Regions from separate parts of the Faecalibacterium sp. I3-3-33 genome, predicted to be linked through region 3. Evidence: predicted binding sites of a transcription regulator. Region 3 holds the regulator's gene; each other region holds the start of a gene.
What was found. Region 3 encodes Rex, which represses fermentation and respiration genes when NADH is low (regulators of the CRP and FNR family bind a similar motif). Its sites were predicted from a motif close to ATTGTTAANNNNTTAACAAT; they were not measured.
Positions count from the first base shown of each region.

Region 1: the regulator Rex is predicted to act here: its motif matches at 1,329-1,348, upstream of fucO (lactaldehyde reductase).
Region 2: the regulator Rex is predicted to act here: its motif matches at 1,794-1,813, upstream of coaD (pantetheine-phosphate adenylyltransferase).

Region 1 is NZ_CP094469.1:1,133,431-1,136,683, reverse strand. It holds gene fucO (lactaldehyde reductase) at 111-1,259, opposite strand; tRNA gene MTP39_RS05515 (tRNA-Thr) at 1,495-1,569, shown strand; gene MTP39_RS05510 (sugar phosphate isomerase/epimerase family protein) at 1,850-2,698, shown strand; gene MTP39_RS05505 (leucine-rich repeat domain-containing protein) at 2,991-3,253, opposite strand, start outside.
Region 2 is NZ_CP094469.1:1,476,646-1,479,898, forward strand. It holds gene MTP39_RS07080 (AI-2E family transporter) at 1-90, opposite strand, end outside; gene MTP39_RS07085 (butyryl-CoA:acetate CoA-transferase) at 139-1,485, opposite strand; gene coaD (pantetheine-phosphate adenylyltransferase) at 1,988-2,488, shown strand; gene MTP39_RS07095 (acetyl-CoA C-acetyltransferase) at 2,570-3,253, shown strand, end outside.
Region 3 is NZ_CP094469.1:600,013-603,265, forward strand. It holds gene MTP39_RS02850 (ClpP family protease) at 142-825, opposite strand; gene MTP39_RS02855 (redox-sensing transcriptional repressor Rex) at 1,080-1,721, shown strand; gene MTP39_RS02860 (thymidine kinase) at 1,726-2,331, shown strand; gene MTP39_RS02865 (ABC transporter substrate-binding protein) at 3,102-3,253, shown strand, end outside.

The DNA.
Region 1 (3,253 bases), 530 kb from region 3:
TCCGGGCAGACCGCAGTCTGCCCGGAATGATGCAATTAAAAACATTTTTCCGTTAAAAAAAGCCGCTGCACATGCACGGTGCAGCGGCTCTCGGAGTTTACTTTTGTAGATTACAGCTGGCTCTTATACAGCTCCACGATCTCCTCCACGCTGGTGTCGCGGGGGTTGCCGGGACGGCAGGCGTCTGCAAAAGCGGACTCGGCGAGGAACTGGATATCCTGTTCCTTCAGGATGCCGTGCAGGTTTGCGGGGATGCCCACATCTGCGCTCAGCTGCTTGACGGCAGCGATGGTGGCATCAGCGGCTTCCACATCGTTCATCTCGTCGATGCCCATAACGCCCATGGCCTTGCCCACGGCGCGGTAACGCTCACCGGCAACGCTCTTGTTGTATTCCAGACCCACCGGCAGCAGAATGGCGCAGGCCACACCGTGGGGGGTATCATACAGAGCAGACAGGCCGTGTGCCATGGAGTGCACGATGCCCAGACCCACGTTGGAGAAGCCCATACCGGCAATGTACTGACCCAGAGCCATGCCCTCGCGGCCCTCCGGGGTGTTCTGCACAGCGCCGCGCAGGCTCTGGCTGATGAGCTTGATGGCTTCCAGATGGAACATATCGGAGATGACGCAGTGGCCCTTGGTGATGTAGCCCTCGATGGCGTGGGTCAGCGCATCCATACCGGTAGCGGCAGTCAGGCCCTTGGGCATGGAGGACATCATATCGGGGTCGACCACAGCGATCTCGGGGATATCGTTGGTGTCGACGCAGACGAACTTGCGCTTTTTCTCCACATCGGTGATGACGTAGTTGATGGTGACCTCAGCAGCAGTACCGGCGGTGGTGGGCACTGCAATGGTGAACACTGCGTGCTTCTTGGTGGGAGCAACGCCTTCCAGAGAGCGGACGTCCGCAAACTCAGGGTTATTGATGATGATACCAATGGCCTTTGCGGTATCCATGGAGGAGCCGCCGCCGATGGTCACGATGCAGTCAGCCTCGGCAGCCTTGAAGGCAGCCACGCCGTCCTGTACGTTGGCGATGGTGGGGTTGGGCTTGATCTCGCTGTACACAGCGTAGGCAAAGTTTGCAGCATCCAGCAGGTCGGTGACCTTTTTGGTAACGCCAAACTTGATCAGGTCGGGGTCGGAGCAGACGAAAGCCTTCTTGTAGCCGCGGGCGGTCAACTCGGGAACGATGTTCTCGATAGCGCCGTGGCCGTGGTAGGAGATGGTATTCAGAACAATGCGGTCAGCCATAATATAAATCCTCCAAATCTGTTTGCAGCCGCCTTTCCGGCGGCGTTTCTCTACGTTTCAGCATAGCACATCGTCAAAAAATTTGCAATGTAAAATTGTTTAAATTTGTAGCATATTTTTATACTTGTGTATCGTTTTCTGTTATTTTTGTCTGTTTCCAAGGATTATCATCCCCTGCAAAAAAACAATCCTTGCCAAATGGCCGTGCCTGTGTTATACTATTCTGGTAACCTTTGCTGGTGTGGCGCAATGGCAGCGCAACTGATTTGTAATCAGTGGGTTGCAGGTTCAACTCCTGTCACCAGCTCCAAGAAAAATCCTGCGATATACCGCTAGAATGGCGGCGTGTATCGTGGGATTTTTGCTTTTATATGCGTTGCAAAATGCCCGGAAAGGATGGCATAATCTAACAAAGAAGCCAACAAATCAGCATTTCGCCCTCTGCATAACACACATCTGTATTACCTGCGCCGCCGGGTGCCACCCGGGGTGACAAACAGCACCTGCCAAAAGACATCTAAGGTGTTCCCCCGCAGACATTTTTGGTGTATAATGGTAAAAACGCACTCAAATCAAAGGAGGAACCAAGCATGATCCAATTCGGTCTGCGTCTGCACGACGCGGAAAAGCTGCCCATTGAGCAGGTGCTGCCGCTGGTGCACCAGAAGGGCTTTTCCTGCGTGCATCTGGCACTGAGCAAATCCCTGAAGGAGTTGCCCAACACCCCCTCTGCTCTCACCCCCGGCTACGCGGCCTATCTGCGCCGCCTGTTTGCCAAAAACGAGCTGGACATTGCGGTGCTGGGCAACTACCTGAATCTGGCGCACCCGGATGCGGATGCCCTGCACGCCATTCAGGAAAAGTACTACGCGCATATCCGCTTTGCCAGCCTGCTGGGCTGCGGCATGGTGGGCACCGAGACCGGTGCACCCAACGCGGAGTACAAGTTCTGCCCGGAGTGCCGCAGCGATGCCGCCCTTGCCACCTTTATCAAAAACTTCAAGCCGGTGGTGCGCTGCGCCGAGCAGTACGGCGTGACCATTGCCATTGAGCCGGTGGTCAAGCACATCGTGTATGACGCCCGCCGCGCCCGCACTGTACTGGACGAGATCGGCAGCCCCAATCTGCAAATTCTGCTGGACCCGGTGAACCTTTTGAACATGGAAAACGTAGACCGCCGGGAGGAAGTGTTCGCCGAGGCTATCGAGCTGCTGGGCAAGGACGTGGCCATGATCCACTTCAAGGACTTCTTGCGGCAGGATGCCGGCGGGCAGCTGGCTGCCACCGGTGCCGGGCAGGGCGGCATGGGCGACTACCGCACCATTCTGCGGTTCGCCAAGGAGCAAAAGCCCTATGTGTTCGCCACCTTGGAGAACACTACCCCGGAAAACGCCGTCCAGTGCCTACAATACCTGCAAAAGCAGTACGATGAGTGCTGACAACAAACTGAACCGCAGGCTGCTGGCCGCAGCCGTCTGTGGTTTTATGGTATGAAAAAAGTCTGAACCGGTGGCTGATGCCTCAGTTCAGACTTTTTTGTTATTCTATGCTTTTATCTGCCAGCGGCAAAGGCTCATGCCTTTACATTTCCATTATTTTGGCTATTTATTAAAAAAAAGTTTTTGTTGCAGTTTCAGCTCATGACAAAAAAAGAGATAGACCGCCCTTTCCGGGAAGTCTATCTCTTTTTGTTGGGGCTGTTTTCTGCTTTCCCTTATCGCTGAGAAATGTTTATGCTGCGGTGCGCTCCACGCCGTTGATGATTGTTTTGCCGTAGTCGGTGTTGCCACTGCCTACTGTACGCACACAACTTTCCATGCCCTTGCCGTTGGCCGTAATGGTACCATAGTTGGTGCAGTCGCTCACATCTGCCTGGAAACCATGCAATGCACCGACTTCGCATTCGTAAGTGCCTTCTCCGCGTGTATAGGTGATATCCGCCTTATTCGTGCAGTTCTGCACATAGGTGCGGCAATTCTGCTGGCCTCGACCTG
Region 2 (3,253 bases), 880 kb from region 3:
GAAAAAGAAGATGATGCTCAGTGCAATGGCACCAAACCCTGCGAGCATCCCATAGAGATACGGTTTGATGTGCGGCTTTTTGTCCATCATGACAAACTCCATTCCTGCTGCGGGCAGCGGGAATACCCGCAGCGCTTATTAAATTTTGTTGCTTCTGCGCCAGATATGCAGCTTATCGGCCTCGCGGATCAGCTCCTCACGGAAATCCGGGTGTGCCACGCTGATCAGAGCCTCGGCCTTTTCCCAGGAGGTCAAGCCCTTCAGGTTCACGCAGCCATACTCGGTGCACAGATAGTGCACGTTGGCGCGGGTGTCGGTAACGATGCTGCCATTCTCCAGCGTGGGACGGATGCGGCTTTCCAGCTGGCCGGTCTTTTTATTAAAGAAGGTGGAGGACAGGCAGATAAAGCTCTTGCCACCCTTGGAAAGGTATGCGCCCAGCACGAAGTCCAGCTGACCGCCTGCGCCGGAAATGTGCTTCACACCGGCGCTCTCGGCATTCACCTGACCAAACAGGTCGATATCCACGGCATTGTTGATGGAGATAAAGTTATCCAGTGCGGAAATGCTGCGGATGTCGTTAGTGTAGTCCACCGGGGCAGACATGCACTCCGGGTTATCGTTCAGGTAATCGTACATCTTCTGGGTGCCGGCACCAAAGGCGTAGACCTGACGGCCCTTGTCCAGCTGCTTGCGGCTGCCGTTGATCTTGCCGGCCTTGGCAATATCCACAAAGGCATCCACATACATTTCGGTGTGCACGCCCAGATCCTTCAGATTGCTCTGTGCGATCAGCCCGCCGATGGCGTTGGGCATACCGCCGATGCCCAGCTGCAGGCAGGCACCGTTAGGGATCTGCGGCACGATGAGGTTGGCCACCTTCAGATCCACCTCGGTGGCGGCACCGGCAGCGGCCATCTGGCCGATGGGGGGATTTGCGCCCTCTACAATGCCGGTCACCTGAGAAACGTGTACGCAGTTCTCCATGCCGCCAAGGCAGCGCGGCATATTGGTGTTGACCTCCACGATGATCTTTTTGGCCTTCTCACAAACAGCGCCCAGATGCGAAGCGCTGGGGCCGAAGTTGAAGTAGCCGTGCTCGTCCATGGGGGTCACCTGAAATACTGCCACATCCACGGGGTCGCTGCTCTCGCGGTAGTAGCGGGGCAGCTCAGAGTAGCGGATGGGGGAGTAGAAGGAGAAGCCCTGCGCAATGGCCTTGCGCTCAATGCCGCCCATGTGCCAGCTGTTCCAAGTCATGTGGGCAGCAGGGTCGTCGATCTGGAAGATCTCCGGCACCCACATCAGAATGCCGCCCCGGAAGTTGACCCCTTCCAGCTCCGGCAGGCGCTTCGCCAGTTCGGCATCCACGGCCACAGGGGTGTTCACAGCCCAGCCGTAATCCACCCAGTCGCCGCTTTTGACCAGAGCAGCAGCCTGCGCAGCAGTCATAAGCTTCTGTGCGTACAGTTCCTTGCAATCCATTATAAACCATCCTCTCTTAAAATACATAAAAGAATTGTAAACAATTCTGTGCGGACAAATTATGCAGCTGTTTTACGCCTGTTTTGCGGAATGCACACCGTTTTGCCACATCTGTATGGTAACCTTATAAACAAGGCAGCAGTGTGTGTTCCGCGCTGCGCAGAACAGCTCAACTTAGTTATAACATTAACAAAGTGTAGAATCAATAGTTTTGGCTAAAAAACAGCCGGTATAGCATAATGAACAGTTTTCTTGGCTTTATGTGGGGATTGTTTGGTACGTAAAAAACAAAAAAATTGAGAAAAAGTCTTGATAAAATTTTGACGATGTGCTTTACTAATAGCGTGGGAAGCAACTGCGGAGCAGTGCGGAATGATTCGTTTAAAATTTAACGATAAAACGCACCACAGCAGTTACAGGTTGCACCCAAGGCTGGAAAGTGCTATCATGGCAGAACCACATCGCGCTTAGTAATTACAGCGCACAAGGAGGACACTGACCGATGGCAACAGCAGTTTATCCCGGGTCGTTCGATCCGGTCACCAAGGGACATCTTGATATCATCAAGCGCGCAGCAAAGATCAACGACCACCTCATTGTGGCGGTGCTGATCAACAGCGCCAAGCATCCGCTGTTCACAGTGGAGGAGCGGGTGGCTATGCTGCAGGAATGCTGCAAGAACATCCCCAACGTGACCGTGGAAGGCTTCGACGGCCTGACCGTGGAGTTCGCAAAAAAGCGCCACGCATCCGTAATGGTGCGCGGGCTGCGGGCGGTAACGGACTTTGAAAACGAGATCCAGCTTGCGCAAACGAACCACGCACTGATGCCCGGCATCGAGACCATGTTTCTTGCCACCAGCATCAAATGGAGTTATCTTTCCTCCACCATCGTAAAGGAAGCAGCGTATTACGGCAGTGACATCAGCAAGTTCGTCACACCCAATGTGGAAAAGGCCGTCAACGAAAAATACGCACAGCTCCGGGAGAGGGAAGAGACCTGATACCGCAAAAATGCCGCAGGGCGTTTTGATAAATGGGTAACCGATAAGTAACACACATACACAATTCAGGAGGCTATTCACATGAAAAAGATCGTTATCGCATCTGCATGCCGCACCGCTATCGGCAAGTTCGGTGGCACTCTGGCCAACGTTCCCGCTGCTGAGCTGGGCTCCATCGTCATTAAGGAAGCTCTGGACCGTGCAAACGTCAAGCCCGAGCAGGTCGATCATGTTTACATGGGCTGCGTCATTCAGGCTGGTCTGGGCCAGAACGTCGCTCGTCAGGCTGCCCTGAAGGCTGGTCTGCCCATCGAGACCCCCGCTGTCACCGTCAACGTGGTCTGCGGCTCCGGTCTGAACTGCGTGAACATGGCTGCTCAGATGATCGAGGCAGGCGATGCTGATATCGTTGTTGCAGGCGGCATGGAGAACATGGATATGGCTCCCTTCGCACTGCAGAAGGCTCGCTACGGCTACCGCATGGGCGCTCCCATGGGCAAGAGCGAGATCGTGGATACCATGGTCAACGATGCACTGTGGGATGCCTGCGGCTTCAACAAGCACATGGGCATGACCGCTGAGAACGTCTGCACCAACGAGACCTACCAGAAGAAGTACGGCTACAGCCCCATCACCCGCGAGATGCTGGACGAGTTCGCATACAACAGCCAGCTGAAGGCTGACAAGGCCATCAAGGACGGCGCTTTCAAGGACGAGATCGTTCCTGTTGTCATCAAGGGCAAGAAGGGCGACACCGTGTTCGAT
Region 3 (3,253 bases):
TCCAGCCCCTCTCGTGAAAAGGCAGTTCCGAAACGCCCGCAGGCGTTTCGGAACTGCAAATAAAAAAATAATTCCGCTGAATATGCGCAAAGCGAACGCGGAGCGCAGTTCAAATCGCCCGGCGGGGGAAGCCGCAAAGATTCACCCCCGCTCAATTTCCTTATACAGCCATGCCAGCGCGTCCGAAAGACCGCCCAGCTCGTCGATCAGCTTTTCCTTTACGGCGCGGCGTCCGTCCAGCACTGTGCCCATGTCCATGACCAGCTCCCCGGTGTGGAGCATCAGCTGGGTGTAGCGCTTTTCCGGCATGCCGCTGTGGGCGGCTACAAAACCGGTGATGCGCTGCTGCATCTGCTCAAAGCAGTGCATGGTCTGCGGCACGCCTAAGATCAGCCCGGAGTGCCGCACCGGATGCACTGTCATGGTGGCGGTGGGGACAATAAAGCTGTGCCGCGCGCTGACCGCCAGCGGGATGCCGATGGAGTGCCCGCCGCCCAGCACCAGTGTGGCGCTGGGCTTGGAGATACTGGCGATCAGCTCTGCCAGTGCAAGGCCGGTCTCCACATCGCCGCCCACCGTGTTCAGCAGCACCAGCAGCCCCTCGATGCGGGGGTCCTCCTGTACCGCCACCAGCTGGGGGATGACGTGCTCGTATTTGGTGGTCTTTTGCCCCTGCGGCGCTTCGGTATGCCCTTCGATCTGGCCGATGACGGTCAGGCAGTGGATGACATGACCGCCCCGGCTCAGGGTGACCGTGCCCAGATCTTCGATATCCTCTTTTTCCATCCGGTGCTGCTCTGCGGGGGTGTCTTTTGCCGTATCCATGCGCGTTCTCCTTCCGTAGCGGGGTCTTTGTGGGGTCAGTATCCCCCGGCAGCCGGGGAAGTATGCAGGAGAAAAGAAACAAAAAACTTTGTGAATTTTTTGCTTTTTTACAAATAGGTATTTGACATTCGCCTTTCATGCTGTATACTTTAAATAATATAACAGGATAAAACGGAACATCTCTCTGCGCGCAAAGAAGCCCCTTGCATGGCGGCAGAAGCTGCAGCGCGTTGGGCAGAAAGGAGAATTTTCCTATGAACACCCCCCAAAAAGCATCGATCCCTGTGATCAAGCGTCTCCCCAAATATTACCGGTATCTGCGCTCCTTGCAGGCCGACGGCATTACCAGCATCTCCTCCCGGGAGCTGGCTTCCCAGATGGGCACCACCGCCTCGCAGGTGCGGCAGGACTTCAACTGCATCGGTGACGTGAACGGACGGCAGGGCATCGGCTACTCGGTGGAGAACCTGCTTTCCATTCTGGAAAGCCTGCTGTTCGGCAACGGCGACCGCCTGCCCACCATTCTGATCGGCTGCGGCCGTTTGGGCAAGGCGGTGAGCCGCTTTATCACCACCGACACCAACGGTTACAAACTGATCGCCGCTTTTGATGTGGCTGAAAACGAGGTGGGCAAGGAGATCAGCGGCATCCGCATCCGGCACATTGACGAGCTGGAGGCATTCTGCGAGGAAAACAAGCCCAAGGTGGCGGTGCTCTGTGTGCCCCGCGATGGTGCACAGCAGGTGAGCGGACGGCTGGTGGATCTGGGCATCGAGGGCTTCTGGAACTTCTCCCACTATGACCTGTCGGTGCCTTACCCCGATGTGGTGGTGGAAAACGTCCATCTGGGCGACAGCCTGATGAGCTTGGGCTACCGTCTGCGCAATCAGGAGTGACGGCATGGCAAAATTGTATTTCCGCTACGGTGCCATGAACAGCGGCAAGAGCACGGCGCTGATGCAGGTGGCACACAACTACGAAGAGCAGGGCATGAAGGTGCTCATTTTAAAGCCGCAGGTGGATACCAAGGGCGGCGGGGAGCTGGTGAGCCGTCTGGGCGTGCGCCGCAAAGCAGACCTGCTGATCCCGCCGGAGCTGGACGTGTTTGCAGCTGTGAAGGCGGCAAACGATGCCGCCGGGCCGCTGGCCTGTGTGCTGTGCGACGAGAGCCAGTTCTTCACCCCGGAGCAGGCCGAGCAGCTGTTCATGGTCACGGTAGATCTGAACATCCCGGTGATCTGCTACGGTCTGCGGGCAGATTTTTCCCTCAAGGGATTCCCGGGCTCTACCCGTCTGCTGGAGCTGGCGCACACCATCGAGGAGATGAAGACGATATGCACCTGCGGGCGCAAGGCCATCTGCAACTGCCGCAAGGTGAACGGGCAGTTCGTCTTTGAGGGCGAGCAGGTAGCCATCGACCTTGAAAACGATGTGCAGTACGTCAGCATGTGCCCCCAGTGCTACTTCAAAGCGCGGCGGGCGTTCTACGCTGCAAAGGAAAACTGAGATACTTTTATATTATATACAAGCCGCTGCACCGTGCCGGGTGCAGCGGCTTTTTTGCGTGGAATGAACCCTCTCAGGCGCTCCCGCGCCAGCTCTCCCGAAGGGAGAGCCAAGCCGTAAGGTTTATCGCTAAAGTATTAGGTATACCGAGGAAGCTTCCGGCAGTGCTCTTGGCTCTCCCTTTGGGAGAGCTGTTACCGCAGGTGACTGAGAGGGCGAGGACGCTGCCCTTGGGGAAGGTGACTGCGAACGCAGTGAGCAGACGGAAGGGGTACCCCCCATAGGCTGTATACAGACTGATATATCAATTTGTTGCATTTAGAGGGACTGATATATCAACTGGGCGAAATACGCACGTTTTTTGCACTATTGATATATCAGTTGCGGCGGGACATTTGTCTGCTGAAGGGGAGAACGGGCTAAAGAAGATGGGTATGGGTGGCAGCTGCAAAGCGTGAAATTTTACAGGCAGAACGGCAAATGTAACAGGAATTATTGAAATTTTTGCCGTTATGCCCCTGTTGCATCCCAGATTTTTATGCAAGTCATTGAAGTATACAAGTTGCACAGTTTTTCAGCGCAAGTTTATTCATTTCGGCAAGGACGTCGAATCTGTTCTGAAAACAAGGGCAATATTTGTACGTTTTTATCCTGTATCACTGTAAATTGCATCTTTCTTTTTCTTGTGGCTTTTGTTATCATAATTGTATACAAGGGGGCATGTGCAGACCCCCTGCATGAAGATGTTTTCTATTAGGAGGAGAACAAAAATGAGCAAGGCAATTTCTCGTCGTAACTTCCTGATGGCTACCGGCGCTGTCGGTGCTGCAGGTCTGCTGGCTGCCTGCGGCAGCAAGCCCGCTGCTTCTTCCACCGCTTCTTCCGCTGCTTCTCAGGCTCCCGCTGCTTCCGCAGATGAGAG